Planctopirus limnophila DSM 3776: one gene and its partner. The main gene of each other region encodes a partner of the protein of the gene in region 2 in a complex. Links are inferred from orthologs where the notes say so. Each region holds a gene or a part of one and is shown on either strand. Other genes may lie near its edges.

What was found.
Region 1: the proteins of prfA (region 2) and prmC are in contact, whole or in part, in a crystal structure (PDB 2B3T), measured with the Escherichia coli proteins. The link is inferred for Planctopirus limnophila DSM 3776 from one-to-one orthologs.

What each region holds. Positions count from the first base shown.
Region 1 is NC_014148.1:5,094,834-5,102,413, forward strand. What follows is about bases 1,710-4,672. They hold prmC (peptide chain release factor N(5)-glutamine methyltransferase), read left to right. Parts: upstream 1,710-2,710; coding sequence 2,711-3,634; downstream 3,635-4,672. Other genes in these bases: PLIM_RS20425 (metallophosphoesterase), read left to right, coding at 1,710-2,370; PLIM_RS20435 (RsmE family RNA methyltransferase), read left to right, coding at 3,692-4,447; PLIM_RS20440 (hypothetical protein), read left to right, coding at 4,477-4,672. Also shown: PLIM_RS20420 (DUF1501 domain-containing protein), read left to right, coding at 1-1,104; more of PLIM_RS20425, read left to right, coding at 1,297-1,709; more of PLIM_RS20440, read left to right, coding at 4,673-4,674; PLIM_RS20445 (hypothetical protein), read left to right, coding at 4,682-5,191; PLIM_RS20450 (tetratricopeptide repeat protein), read left to right, coding at 5,470-7,580. UniProt on the Escherichia coli protein: Methylates the class 1 translation termination release factors RF1/PrfA and RF2/PrfB on the glutamine residue of the universally conserved GGQ motif, i.e. on 'Gln-235' in RF1 and on 'Gln-252' in RF2.
Region 2 is NC_014148.1:1,177,271-1,184,731, forward strand. What follows is about bases 1,586-4,429. They hold prfA (peptide chain release factor 1), read right to left. Parts: upstream 3,632-4,429; coding sequence 2,540-3,631; downstream 1,586-2,539. Other genes in these bases: PLIM_RS04790 (OmpH family outer membrane protein), read right to left, coding at 1,586-2,003; PLIM_RS04805 (type B 50S ribosomal protein L31), read right to left, coding at 3,865-4,122. Outside these bases: lpxA (acyl-ACP--UDP-N-acetylglucosamine O-acyltransferase), read right to left, coding at 1-9; PLIM_RS04785 (UDP-3-O-acyl-N-acetylglucosamine deacetylase), read right to left, coding at 215-1,150; more of PLIM_RS04790, read right to left, coding at 1,326-1,585; PLIM_RS04810 (NAD(P)/FAD-dependent oxidoreductase), read left to right, coding at 4,564-5,895; PLIM_RS04815 (YybH family protein), read left to right, coding at 6,242-7,195; PLIM_RS04820 (tetratricopeptide repeat protein), read left to right, coding at 7,243-7,461. UniProt on the Escherichia coli protein: Peptide chain release factor 1 directs the termination of translation in response to the peptide chain termination codons UAG and UAA.

The DNA of each region.
Region 1 (7,580 bases), 3.9 Mb from region 2 along the record:
CACCTGCCCCGAATGGCAGAGGTCATGAATCGCGTTACATTGCTCCGCACAGTGTGGCACACCATGAAGAACCACAACAGTGCCTCCTACTATGCACTCACCGGCCATCCACCCGCTGTCGATGATATCCGCCTGCGCGACACGCTCGATCTCTTCCCGGCTTATGGTTCTGTGGTGGATCGATATGCACCCAATACCAATGGCATGCCGACATTTGTGGCTTACCCACACGTCATTCGCGATGGCGAAGTGACCCCCGGCCAGCACGCGAGCTTTCTGGGGAAAGTGCACGATCCTCTTCTCGTCACCGCTGACCCAAATGCCCCAGGCTTCGGCTTGCCGGAACTCAGCCTGCCAGCCGGCGTTTCGACGGCACGGCTCGAAAATCGTCGGCAACTGCAGCAGATGATCAACGCTCAGGCCAAACTCGGCGATGCAGCAGTCGCTGCACGCGGCCTCGAAGATTATTACTCCCGTGCTGTATCAATGCTGAACTCGCCAAAAATCCGCCAGGCATTTGCGATTGATGAAGAGTCAGCAAGCGTTAGAGATCGCTATGGTCGCACGGAGTATGGCCAAGGCTGTCTCCTGGCACGCCGTCTCGTCGAGCGCGGCGTCAAGTTTGTCAGTGTCTACTACTCGAAGAGTATTGGTGGCCGACGTAAAGAAGAGGGCTGGGATACCCACGGATTTGATAACACCCGCATGTATCCCATTCTCAAAGATTATCACCTCCCCTTACTGGATCAGACATTACCGACATTGATTCTCGATCTGGAAGAACGCGGCCTGCTCGACCAGACGCTCATTGTCTGGATGGGCGAATTTGGTCGCACGCCCCGGCTCAATGCCAATATCAGCCGGGATCACTGGCCGCAGTGCTATAGTGTGCTGCTGGCGGGTGGAGGGACGAAAAAAGGCTACGTCCATGGCACATCCGATAAGACCGGTGCTTTCCCTGAGAAAGATCCTGTGGCTTTGGACGATCTCGCAGCGACGATGTTCTCTGCGATCGGAGTTCCACCAGAGACAGAACTTCGAGATCGCGGCAATCGACCACTCGCTGCAGCGCTCGGTCACGTTGTCTCCGAAATCTTTGCTTAAAGCAGGATCTTCGCCTGGAGTTGGATCGTTGCCTAAAGAAAGATTCTTGCCGGGAGAAGATCAAATTTTGATGAGCTTTTGTGGTCCGGCGAAGACTTGAAATCTCTCGCAAGTTAAGGTCTCTATTCATGAGTAGCGCAGACCATCAGGCACTCGCTTCAACGATAGAACCTGCTTCAGGAATCGAATCCGATGTCGGAAATCAGCCGTCGCACCATTCTTCAACTCGCCGCCTCGGGAATGATTCTCCCCTCCATTCAGCAACTGGCTGTTGCCGTCGAAAACGATCCTTACCAGGACGCTAAGCTCGTGGATGGCCCACCAGCAGCGATTCAACCTGGCAGCTTTACGATTGCCGTTCTCCCGGATACGCAAAACTACAGCCAGAAATTTCCAGAAACCTTTCTGGCCCAGACTCGCTGGATTGTCGAGCAAAAAGCCTCTCGAAACATTGCGGCCGTCTTGCATCTGGGAGATATCACGAACACCAGTTCAAAAATCGAATGGGAACTTGCTCGGGCGGCTATGCAACAACTGGATGGGCAGGTGCCCTACTTTATGGTGCCAGGGAATCACGATTACAGTGCCGGTGGAAGCGCCACTGATCGCAAGACACTTTTTTCAGAATACTTTCCACTGGCCAGTTTCCAAGATCTCCCCACGTTCGGTGGAATCTACGACAAAGAGCCTGGGCGGATGGAGAACAGCTATCATCACTTTGAAACCGCTGGACGCAAGTTTCTGGTGCTATGCCTCGAATTTGGCCCACGCAAGGATGTGGTCCGCTGGGCGAACGAAGTGGCCAAAGCCCATCCTGCTCATGAAGTCATACTGATTACCCATGCCTATATGTACTATGATGATACTCGCTATGACTGGAAAAACCTGGGGACTAAGCAGAACTGGAATCCGCATGCTTACGCCGTGGCAAAGAATACTGGAGACGACGTGACCGATGGAGCCGAGCTGTGGGAACAGCTGGTCAGTCAGCATGAGAACTTTATTCTCACACTCAATGGCCATGTCCTGAACGATGGCCTCGGGCGGCTCACCAGCCAGACACCAGATGGCAGAGATGTGCATCAGATGCTGGTAAATTACCAGGTGAGGCCCCATGGCGGTGACGGCTGGTTAAGATTGCTCGAATTCCAGACGGATGGCACGATTGCCGTTACGGATTACTCACCCGTGCTGAACAAATCCAATCATTCAACGCAAAGCCATTTCGAACTCAAGGGTTCACCTGTATCGAAAAAATCTAAATAAGACTCTGTATTTATGGGGATTGTTCTATCGTAAGGAATCGTCAATAGGCGGTGCAACGCCTGGAGCTTCTTGTCAATCAAAAGCGTGCCGTAAGCAAGGCACGAAAGACGGAAGTGTCGCATACGCTGTTGAGTGAAATCAGGGAATGCGCGTTGGCGGCGGTTCGCCAGAATCTCTTGCCCCCTTTCCAGTTCCACTCCCCTTCAGTAGGAAAGTTCCTCCAATGCTGGTTCAATAGACATTGAATCCCGTGCTTCAGAATCTGGGTGTCATAAGCTCTGGTGCTGCTCGCTTGGGGAGGAATTTGATCGAACAGCGTCTGTTTTACCAGTGAGATAATGTGACTGCAGATTCTCAGGCTTCCGCAAACTCCGGCCAATGGACCATCCGCAAGGTTCTGGAATGGACGACGGCTCATCTGAAAAAGCATGGCTCAGCCACTCCGCGCCTGGATGCCGAAGTTCTTCTGGCACATGCCCGTCAGTGTCATCGCATTCAGCTTTACACTCACTATGATGAAGAACTCACGGAAGAAGTTCGCGCCAGCATGCGCGACCTCGTCCAAAGGCGAGCCAGGCAAGAGCCTGTCGCTTATCTGGTGGGTGAACGCGAATTCTTCAGTCTCTCTTTTTCTGTGAATGCCGATGTCCTCATTCCACGACCTGATTCAGAAACACTGATCGTCGAAGCGATTTCCTGCCTCAAACCCACACCCGCAGATGACACCGCTTCTGTCGCATCTCGCTCTTGGCGGATTGTCGATCTGTGTACAGGTTCAGGATGCCTGGCCATTACTCTGGCCCGGCAGCTTCCCACAGCCCAACTGATTGCGACGGATCTATCCGATAAAGCTCTGGCGGTGGCGAGGCAAAATCTCGCACGTCATTCATTGGCCGACCGCGTGGAATTGCGGCAAGGCTCGCTACTGGAACCACTGGAGAACGAACCACCCTTTGACCTGATTGTTTCGAATCCCCCTTACATTCCCACTGCGGATATCGAATCACTCGAGGAAGATGTTCGCCGGCATGAGCCAAGGCTGGCACTGGACGGAGGGGCCGATGGCATGGATCTGCTGCGACCTCTCATTGCTGAAGGAGCGAAACATTTGCTTCCCGGGGGATGGATGCTTCTCGAATTCACTTCCGAGCAGGCACCAGCCCTGATGAATTACGCACAAGCCCAGCCTGACTGGTCGCTGGTGCAGGTTGTCAAAGATCTTTCACAACTGCCGCGAGTGCTGAAACTGCAGAAAAGATCCTGAATGGCTGATTTCTGAACTTACTTTGGCAGTTTGAACTGTCGATTGCTGGCGGCTGTCATGTCTCGATTTTTTCATCCCGAATTGCTGAAGCCTCTCGATTCTGGAGAACTCCTCCTGGAAGGATCGGAAGCGCATCACGCACTCCATGTGCTGCGTGTTAAAACAGGTCAGCAAATTGTGCTCTTTGATGGGCACGGAAACTCGGCTACAGCCGAAGTCATCCGTCCCGGTCGCAAAGATGTCGGTCTCAGAATCGTGAGTGGCATCCAGCACTCATCACCACCCGCTCTGCAATTGACACTGCTGGTCGCGACTCCCAAAGGGGATCGGCTCGATTGGATGGTTGAAAAGCTGACAGAACTGGGCGTATCGAGATTTGTTCCGCTGATCACTCAAAGATCGGTCGTCGATCCGCGAGAAAGCAAACTGGAAAGACTCCGGCAAACCGTGATCAGTGCCTGTAAACAATCCCATCGCGACTGGCTGATGGAGATCGAAGAACCAGCGCGCTTGACCGACTGGTTGAACAGGAAAGACCATCCGACCCAATGGTTCGGCAGTTTGCAAGCTCCGCTTGTCGCTCGAAAAGCCTCCAACGATTCACAGCCGATCGCCTCTGCAAATTCCCGCATGCCATTAGAAAATACATCGTTAGCGATTCTGATTGGCCCGGAAGGGGGCTGGACTTCTGAAGAAGAATCGCAATTGATGACCTCTGGTGCGCGCCCTGTGCGACTGGGGCAATTTGTATTGAGGACAGAGACAGCCGCAATTGCGCTCACATCGCTCGCCCTGAATGAATTCTCACTTTAAGACTGCTGGTGCCTTCGCGAAAACTTTCAATGAACCTCGTCAAAACGTCGCTGCACATCGCCACGGTGTCGCTCAAGGGACGGTTTATCGGCCAAGATTGCCGATCATTGGCACGGATTGAGATCATCCCGTATTCCGGCGAAGTCTCCCGCCTCTCTTTGTCGATAATCTCGATATCGAAACGGGCTCTTGAACGGCTGGTGAATCTGATCACCCAAGGAATGTGAACCTGCCATGCTTGCACATGATCAGCAAAGCTGGCTGCTGGTAAAATTCACGCCCAGGCGTGCAATTGCAGGAATGCTGTGGATATCGTTGAGTGCGAGCAGTTCTTCCTGCTTCATGATGCCCGATTACCATCAGCCGGGCGGGTTCAGCAGTACCTATTACAAAGCGCTGCAATTCCACCAGCATACCGCCATGGGGACACCCGGCCACGCGACTGTGGTTCCGGGAACTCCACCGCCGGGCATGCATCTCCCGGTTGATTCCCCCTCTGGCAGTCAGTCTCAAACAGGGACTTCGCCACAGGATGGCATGGTCGATCCCTCCATTGCTCAGTCGCCACACTATGGGGCGACTCCCCATAGTGGCTACAACTTTGGTTTCTCATGGCCAGATTTTACGCCACCCCAGCCGCCAGTTGGGCACGATGCCGCCGCTCGACAGAAATCCTACCTCCAGTTTAACCAGCCTTCCCAAAACTCCGACTCTTCAGCTTCCAGTAAGCGGAAGAAGTCCTGAATTACATGGCTCACCAGGATATGACACTGGAATCAGCGTTCTTGAGCTGAGCGATTATTTTCTGTGCACTCACTCCCGGACTTCCTCTCGACAAGATTTGTCGAAACGAATACGTTCCGCCTGAAACGAAAAAAATCGGCAAGGATCGCCTGTTTTTTCGTTCGTCAAATCGTGGAGTTTGTCGACACGGAAGATCTCTCCTGGCATTACAAATCCGGGAAGAATTTCCAGCAGGCTCAAGGATGAGCCTTCAATGTAGCACACCAAGGATGGTGGGTATGCGACCACAAATCATCGGCATGGCCCTGGCGGTTCTGATCGCCTTCTCCGGGTGCGCATCCTCGAAGGGGAGTCTCTTCGGCTCGAAATCCAAATCCACCGATAGCACAAACTCGAAAATTGCCAGTTCCAAATCAGACGGGAAGAAATCTCCCAAGCAGGAAGAGCTGGAAGATCTGCTGGGCTCTCGCAAAGAGACTCCCGTCGCCTTTCGCGGTGGTTCTGGAACTTCTCCTTCAAAGAAAAAAGACACTCGGCTCGAAAACCCGGATCAACCGTTTGGAGATAACACACGCCTGTCATCCAATCGATCGATTCGTGATCTCATGAGAGATGGGGCCAAGTACGAATCGCAACAGAAGTGGGATCAGGCCGTCGACGCTTACGAAAGTGTCCTCTTAAGTGAGCCTCAACACGCAGAAGCTCATCATCGTCTGGCTGTGATCGCCGACCGTCGAGAAGATTACCGTCTGGCTGATCAACACTATCGCGTGGCGATGCAACGAAAGCCCACAGATGCCAATCTCCTCAGCGACGTCGGTTATTCTCACTTTCTCCGCGGCGAACTCGACCGGGCCGAAGGCTATCTGAAGCAGGCCATCGAATCCGATAACAAACACCGAGTGGCCCATTTGAATCTCGGTCTCGTTTACGGAAAACAGAACCGCTATGACGAATCGCTGGCGATGTTTCAGGCTGTCGCCTCGGAAGAAGAAGTCCAGCGGAATATGGCGACACTCTTTCCGGATGGCCCACCTGCAGGACAGGATACTCAACTGGCCAGCCATCGAAATGCGGCTGCAGTTCCCGCAGGTCGAACGCCTCGAAATGACCTGATGCCCGAATGGGCCAACACTCCCGCTGGCTCTCAACCTGCAGGTTCAACATCCACAAACTCCATGATTCCACCGGCAGGCAACCCCACTGCCAGCGATGCCTGGGCACTGTCATCTCCAGGAATGTCATCTCCAGGAATGTCATCTCCAGGTATGGCATCGAATGGGATGAACAGTTCTCCTGCCAACGCCGGAGTCGCTAACGCTAATTCGTCGAACTCTCAGCCATCTGGCAATGATTTCTGGCAAGGCAATGCTGCCACAAACACAGCCAGCCCTGATTTCCCGCCCCGCTCTTCGAGTGTCCCCTCCACAGGTCTGGCGCCTCGAACACAAATGGCCAACATTTCGCCACCTGCTCAGGGCATGCCGACTGCCAATGGATCGTTCAATTCACCAGAATCAATGGCAGCTCGTTCTTTGGGAACACCCATGCAAACGAACTCAGCCGCTCTGGCTGCTGAACTTGCCATGAACTCGGGCTGGGGCAATCTTTTTCCCACAAGTTCCAATTATGGAACTCCGGCGGCATCGTCAGCACAGCAAGGTGGCCCATCGGTACCACAACTTCCCGTAATGACGCAGCAAACGGCCTGGCCTCAAGCTCCTGGGGAATATCGTGATCCGGCCGCAGGCAATAACCTCTCAGGCAATAACCTCTCCAGGGGTGGCAATCCTCCAGCGACAGTCAGTCCGACGGCTCCTGCCGGGATGCCTGGTGATACGAGAAACATGAACCCGCCTGGCACGAGTGCCGCAGCAGGCGTCTGGCCCACCACCAGTGTTCCGTGGAACTCCCCCACCAGCAATCAACCATCCGCCTCCAGTTGGGGAGACTCATCTCAACTCGCCAATAGGCCTCAAGCGAACGGCGCCATGAATCAGGCCCCGCCATCGATGCCTCAGATCCAGGCCGGCCCTTCGAGCAGTTCAACTTTTGATCAGCAAAGTATGGCTGACACAGAAAAACCACCACTGTTCCCCTCAGTCCAATGGGCCTCTCCTCACTCAACTCCCTGGAATTCAACGACTCAAGGCTCAGTCACTCAGTCCGGAAATGAACTCTCGTCGCAAATTCAACCCGCCGGCTTCCAACAGGAAGCTGATCCGCGCAGTTCAACTTCTGGCCAGGGCTCGGCGACCGGAAACATGTCCCGCTCCAATGGAAATTCACCTGAGCCATGGCCCTATGGCCCTGCCGCAAGTACCAATCGACCCAATGTTCGGCCCACTGCTTCCTTGAATGTGGATGGTCGTTCGGGCACTTCCAACAA
Region 2 (7,461 bases):
TGAGGCCATGCGGCGACATCCTTGTCTAACGCATGACGCGGGGCGGATGGAGAAGTCGGGTTGCGGAATGTTGAGTTCTGCAAGCTGCTTCACGAAGGGCCGCAGCGTCTTTCATGTGGTGGGAAGGTGGTAAAAGTGCTTTCTGCGGATACTCTCGATCAATCTGGAAACGTGATGATTCTCGTTTTCACATCAAAGGTTATACGCAATCAACCTAGGACTGTAAGGCCATCTCTTGCGGTAAATCTTTTAAAGGGAAGTGGGGTTGGAAACATACATATTCAGGAGCCCGAATGATTTCGTGAGTCTGCTTGATCCGTTCAATAATCTGGTGATTGTGATGGTGCCCGGTGCGGAAGGCCCGGAAGTGGCCATGCAGATCACAGCCAATCAGGGCGAAATCGCCAATACAATCGAGAATCTTGTGGCGGACGCATTCATCTCGCGTCCGCAGTGCGTTTCCAATCGGGCCATCAGGGCCAAAAATGAGAAGATCTTTTTCTGTGACACGCTGGCCGTAACCCTGGCTTTGAAGATATTTGACTTCCTCTTCAGCGACGAAGGTCCGAGCAAAAGCCACCAGGGTAATAAATGTCTCGGGGGTGACTTCCAGCGAAAAGGACTGAGGTTTGATTGGTGAGCGCGGGCCGTAATCGAGTTCGTAAGTAATCACCAGGCCATGCCGACTGATGGGACTGGCTGACAAAGCGACCGAGTCGTTTTCGGTCACAATTGCCTGAGGCTGGGTGACCACGATCAGGTCGCGATAGGCATTCTGTTCGACAATCCCACCATCGAGCAGGCACTGTACGAAATCGAGGCTTGATCCATCACAGCCTGGAGGTTCTGGAGCATTGAGACGTACCAGGCAATTATCAATCTGCAGACCAGCGAGGGCAGCCATCACATGTTCGATCAACTCGACAGTGACTCCACCTTGTGAAATGGCGGTGCGACGCTCTTTGCGGATGACGTTCTCAATACGAGCCTGCACAGGGCCGGTCGATTTGAGATCTGTCCGCTGGAAGCTGATCCCCATTCCTTCGGCCTGCGGATGAAACGAAATGGTGACATCGGCATTCGTAAAGAAGCCGATCCCACTCATTTCAACGGCCCGTTCCAGTGTTCTCTGGCGTCTGGGCGCGCGCATGACCTGCTCCATCGGGGAAGAAGACCGGTTAATCAAGCTACATCGTAATTTAGGATGCAGCAGGAACTCGCAAGCGATGCAACATGAATTCTGAGTCTGTAGATATCTTAGTCACGAGAGCAAGAGAGCCACAGGTCGTAATGACTTAAGACCTGTGGCGTGACTTTGCTTATGATTAGCGAGATGTTCCAGGGCGGGTGGCTTCTGCAGCTCGTGGGGCTGCTGCGCCAGCGGCACCTGTAAACTTCTGGTTCAGATACTTCAGCACGGGCTGAGTAATATCGTTTTCAGCTTCGAAGTAGACGACCTGGCGGTTCATGCCCTGGATCAATCCCTGAGGATTGTCACGATCGAGCTCTTCGCTGCTGAACCGCAAGACCAGTGTGTACTTGTAGTACTGGGCATACTTGGCGACGGCATCAGTCACTTCGAGGTAGACTGTGTGATAAATTTCGCTTTCCTTTTTGAGGAACTCACGCTGGGCGGAGCGGCGAAAGGCTTCGAATTCGGCAGATGATGTGGCGAGTTGCTTTTCGGTAGCCGAGAATTCGGGGCTGCCTTCTTTGAAGCTCTTCATTTTCTGCTGAAGGGCCTGAAGGTTGGTGGCCATTTCCTTGGCTTTGACTTCGCTCTGCTCGATTTCGGCCTTGAGGTCTTCGCGGAGGACTTCAAACTTTTTGTACTGCTTGAAGATCACGGCCATGTCGATCAGTGCCACTTTGTGAGCACGAGCAGCATCCGCAGCAGGTGCCTGAGCCAATGCTGGCTGGCTGATGTTGATGGCAGCAAAAGAGACAGCCAGGACAAGGGCCACACGGGCCAGTTGATGCAGCGGACGAATAACGATGTTCACGGCGCGGGCACTCCTTTGCAAGCCGGGTTTCAACATTCACAATGCGGTGCAGATCCGCCGTAGATCAAAAACTGGTCAGCCAAGACACAGATCTGATACTGCAGAGGCCCGTTTCTTCGAACATGCCTTCATGGCAAGTTTTCGGGAACGTATGCCCGCTCGTTCAGGGAATTTCCCAAAGGAGTCGCGAATCGTCAAGACGAAGAGAAGAGCGGAAGAGCCGTTCTGTCGGCAAAAATGGCCGATGAGTGGGCGATAGGATCGATTTCATCGGTAGAGTGGCATGAAATCGATGTGAATACTGCACAAAAGAACACATTTTGCTTATAAGGATATACTGCCTGCGGATTTCGTAGTTAACAGTGCGAACGCTGCCTGGAAGAGGGGTGAGCGGATAAGTCATCGGCTTCCCAGGAAATAACAGCGAGTTGTTGGTCGCGAAGACATGCTTGCCCAGAGCTGCAAGAATGGCACACAGTGGTGATGATCGATGAGCAGATGAGTCTGCAGTAATTGAAGCAATTCCGGGAATTGCTTCAATTACTGGGCGCCACATTGCCCTTGAGGCGTTCTTCGCGATCGAACGCCAGAATCGGATTGATCAGCTCATCGAGATTTCCCTGCATGATCTGATCGAGTTTGTAAACGGTCAGGCCGATGCGATGATCTGTGAGGCGGTTCTGAGGGAAGTTGTACGTGCGGATGCGTTCGCTTCGATCACCAGACCCCACGAGAGTTCGCCGCTGTTCGGCCCGGACTGCATGAGCCTGAGACTCCCTTAATTCCATGAGCCGGGATCGCAGGACGCGCAGTGCTTTGGCTTTGTTTTTGTGCTGACTTTTTTCATCCTGAATACGCACCACCAAGCCCGAGGGAATGTGGGTAATACGCACGGCGGATTCGGTCTTATTCACTTTTTGACCACCGGGGCCGCCGGCACGCATGGTATCGATTCGAAGATCTTCATCACGGATCTCGACATCGATTTCACTGGCTTCCGCCATGACGGCGACTGTCGCAGCACTGGTGTGGACACGGCCCTGAGTTTCCGTTTCCGGAACACGCTGGACACGATGCCCGCCACTTTCAAACTGTAAGCGGTGATAGGCGCCGGAACCGGTGATGGTGATTACGACTTCCTTAAGACCACCCAGTTCGGACGTGGTTAACTCCATGACTTCGTATTTCCAGCCCTGGAGATCGACGTACCGGGTGTACATTTCATAGAGATCGCGGGCAAACAGAGCGGCTTCATCTCCGCCTGTTCCCGCACGAATTTCCATGATCAGGCTGCCGCGAGTGAGCGAATCGCCGGCGGTCACCATGTCTTCGAGTTCGGTCTTCAGTGGTTCGAAGCGGGGCTTCAGTTCATCGATTTCGGCTTGCGCAATCTCTTTGGTTTCATCATCGGTGGCTTCCGCCAGCATGGTTTCTGCAGCGAGCAGATCGTCCTGCAAGGTGTTGAATTCACGAACGGTCGAGGCAATTTTTGATAAGCCTCCGTGCTCTCGCTGAATTTCCAGCATCTTGCTGACATCCGCCAGCACTTCCGGATCCTGAAGTTGTGCTTCCAGCTCTTCGAAGCGTGCGAGCTTGGCCTGAAGTGTGGGGAACATGCGGGTTGTCATGGCAAAATCCGGACGATAGAAGGACAAGAGATGATCAGAGCATCAAGTCGCTCATGGAAGCAGGAATCTGGCGTTGATTGTGAGCTATACCGATGGATCGGGAACTCTCATTGATTAGCCACCAGAAAACGGCAATGCCGTCGGATCAGCCGACCCGACGGCAATGAGGTACGGCAGCAGCCGGCAGGAGCCATGAAATCGGCCCAGCCAACAGCCCCGGAGGACTCTGATCACTACTTCTTTTCGCGTTTATCCCAGTTGTACTTCTTCTGGAACTTCTCAACGCGACCCGCAGTATCGATGAACTTCTGCTTGCCGGTGAAGAAGGGGTGGGAGAGCGAGCTGATATCGACCGTCACCAGTGGAAGCTGACGCCCTTCGTAATCACCGGTTTTTTCGGTCTTGATTGTCGAGCGAGTGACGAACTTTTCGCCCGTGGACATGTCCAGAAAGACAACTTCGCGATACTGGGGGTGAATGTCTTTTTTCATCGGCCTAACCTTGAATTCTTCTCTATTTGAAGAGCCACCACCCAACGAGCGGGGAGCAATATCCTGAATTTTGACTCACAAGTGTTCAACTGCCATGTGAGATGCAAATGATTTTGTGCAGGCTGTGCTCGAAAAAACACAATTCCACCAAACTTTTGCGGTATGGAGAGTGTAACTTCCACAAAATCGAGTCGCAAGGAAGCGGGCTGTTTGCCGTAAACTCATAAATCAAAGAGGTTTGCAATGACCAGTCGTTCACAGAATCTCAGTTCCAGTGGTTGTTCAAACTTCCGGAACGTCGATTTGTCAGGGGAACTGGGCACTGTGAAGCATTAAAGTGACCATTGAATGCAGTTACGAGTGTGTGGCCGTTTCGATGATCATGATGCAGAGAATTTCTGAAACGCCCCTGGCCATCGTCCTTCAGCGAAAGTCAAATTGATGAGCCTTTCTGGTAAGCATCGCGTGGTGATTGTCGGCGGCGGATTTGGAGGCCTGACCACGGCCAAAGCTCTGCGGAAAACCCCGGTTGATATTACGCTAGTGGATCGACGGAATTTTCATCTCTTTCAGCCGCTGCTTTATCAAGTGGCTACGGGAGGGTTATCTCCCGGAAATATTGCCGCCCCTTTGCGATCGATTTTTGCGAGGCAAAGAAATGTCCATGTGGTCATGGATGAAGTGATCGGGTTTGACCTGCCGAGGCGGCGGGTTCTGCTCCAGGAAGGAGAACTCGCATTTGATTCGCTGGTGGTGGCTGCGGGTGCGAAGACAGGCTACTTCGGCAATGATCAATGGGCCGAAAATGCCCCGGGTCTGAAAACTGTCGAGGATGCCATCGAGATCCGCGGGCGTGTCCTGACGGCTTTTGAAGAGGCCGATAAGCTGCCGACGCCTCAGGCCCGCGAACATCTGCTGACGTTTGTGGTGGTGGGTGCCGGCCCGACGGGTGTTGAACTGGCGGGAACTCTCGCTGAAATTGCCCGCCATACACTCCGGCATGATTTCCGCATTATTAATCCTGCCGAGACCCGCATCATTCTGATCGATGCGGCCCCGCGCATTCTCATGGCGTATGCCGAAGACCTTGCGCTGAATGCGCAAAAGAAACTGATGGACATGGGTGTGGAAGTCCGCACGCAGGTCAAAATTCAAAAAGTGGATGCCTCGGGTGTAGAAGTGATGACGGCACAGGGAGTCGAACAGATCGCTGCGGCGAATGTCCTTTGGGCGGCGGGTGTGACGGCTTCACCACTTGCAAAATTGCTTTCGGAAGCCACTGGTGCGCCACTCGATCGTCAAGGACGGATTGAAGTTCAAAGCGATCTCACGCTGCCGGGACATCCTCAAGTTTATGTGATTGGGGATATGGCCCATTTCAAACTTCCCAGTGGGCAGGCCGTTCCTGGTGTGGCTCCGGCGGCAATGCAGCAGGGGAAATATGTGGCTAAAGCGATTCAATCGCGCTTTCAAAACGTTTCTTTATCACCGTTCACCTATACCGATCTGGGGAGCATGGCCACGATTGGCCGGAAGGCAGCGATCGCGCAGATTGGAACATGGAAGTTCACAGGACTCATTGCCTGGATCCTGTGGCTGTTTATTCATCTGATTCAAATCGTCAGCTTTGAAAGCCGTATTCTGGTGCTGATTCAATGGGCGTGGAACTATCTCACATTCAGTCGTTCGGCCCGGTTGATTACGCAAAGTGGCTATACCCACGGCGGACATCTGCGAACCACCCATGTCACAAATTCGGCGGATAACAGTTAGGGAAAAGTGTGATGAAGTAATACGGATACCATTAAGCGACTGCGCGGCGGGCGGCTAAGAGTGAGCCTTCAAGCCCCAGCGATTTTCGACACGAACTGGGGGTTCGCGAAGACGCTCAACCCCAGCCACCCGACGCCTAAGACAAAGTCAGGTGTGGTGGCAGGGCACGCGCATGGGCTGGGAATAAACAATTTTTGACTGCTAAAAGTGTTTATTCAGCGAGATGAATAATCGCGAGGCATTCTTCGTGACAAACTGTTTCGCGAGGCAGAGAATCAAAATCGTCTTCACAGCATGGTGATCATGCGGTTGTCGCGCCAGTTGCCACACACCAGGAGAAGCTCTCATGCGTACTCGATTTGTGTTCGCTTTGCTGGCTGTTTTCACTTTGAGTCTGACGATCTGGCAGGCACAAAGTCTTGAACCAGCCAATTCCCAGGAAGTTCCTCAGTCGAAAAAGCTGAATGAGTCAACCGATCTGGAGGAATTGAAAGCCTCTGCCGCTGGATTTGAGAGAGCTTTTAATGCAGGAGATGCGAAAGCGATTGCAGCGCAATTCACAGAGTTGGCTGAGACCGTGGATGAGGAAGGGAACATTCTGGAAGGTCGTGCGAATATCGAAAGCCGATTTGCGGAATTGTTCAAGGATTATCCCAAAGCTCAGATCGCCGTGACGTTGACATCGCTGCGATTGATCAGTCCGGATGTGGCGGTTGAAGATGGGTATAGCATGACGACTCTGGATCCGAGCCAGCCAGGTTCGCGATCTCCCTATGCGGTGGTGCATCTTAAACGTGACGGAAAGTGGCTGATGGCCAGTGTCCGTGATTTTCCGGCTGAATCGACAGAGGCGACTGCCCATGAAGAGCTTCAGGCTCTGGAATGGCTGGTTGGTCACTGGGTTGACGAAAGTCCTGAGGGACGTGTCGAAACCACCTGCCAGTGGTCGGAAGACGGCAATTATCTGATGCAGGATTATGTTGTGAAGTCGCGGTGGGGAGGGGTGATGAAAGGATCGCAGCGTATTGGCTGGGATCCCTTGCGGCGTACTGTGCGTTCGTGGGCGTTTGATCAGAGTGGAGCATTTACTGAAGCGACGTGGACTCCATTGGAAGATGCCTGGATCGTGAATGCCGAAGGTGTCACGCCAGATGGTCGTCGAGTCTCGGTTACGCGGCAGATCACGTTATTTGACAACGACTCCTTCCAGATCGATTCCAGAAACCTGCTGATTGGCAATGAAATCCAGCCTGATGCCTCGGTACGGGTGGTTCGACGCCCACCGGCACCATTGCAGTAATCGTCTTGATCGACTGATGAATTGAATTCACAACCGGAGACATCCCGATGAAGACTTACGCATGGATTCTGACAGGTCTGGTGATCGCAAGTTTGACGATACTTGCTGAAACTCAGGTTTTTGGGCGCGGTGGTGGTGGTGGCCGTGGCGGTGGAGGTGGGGGCGGCGGTGGTCGAGTCGGTGGTGGTGGTGGCGGATTCAGTGGAGGCGGCGGTGCGAGGCCATCTGTGGGGAGTTCACCTTCCTTCAGTCGTCCTTCGCCACCA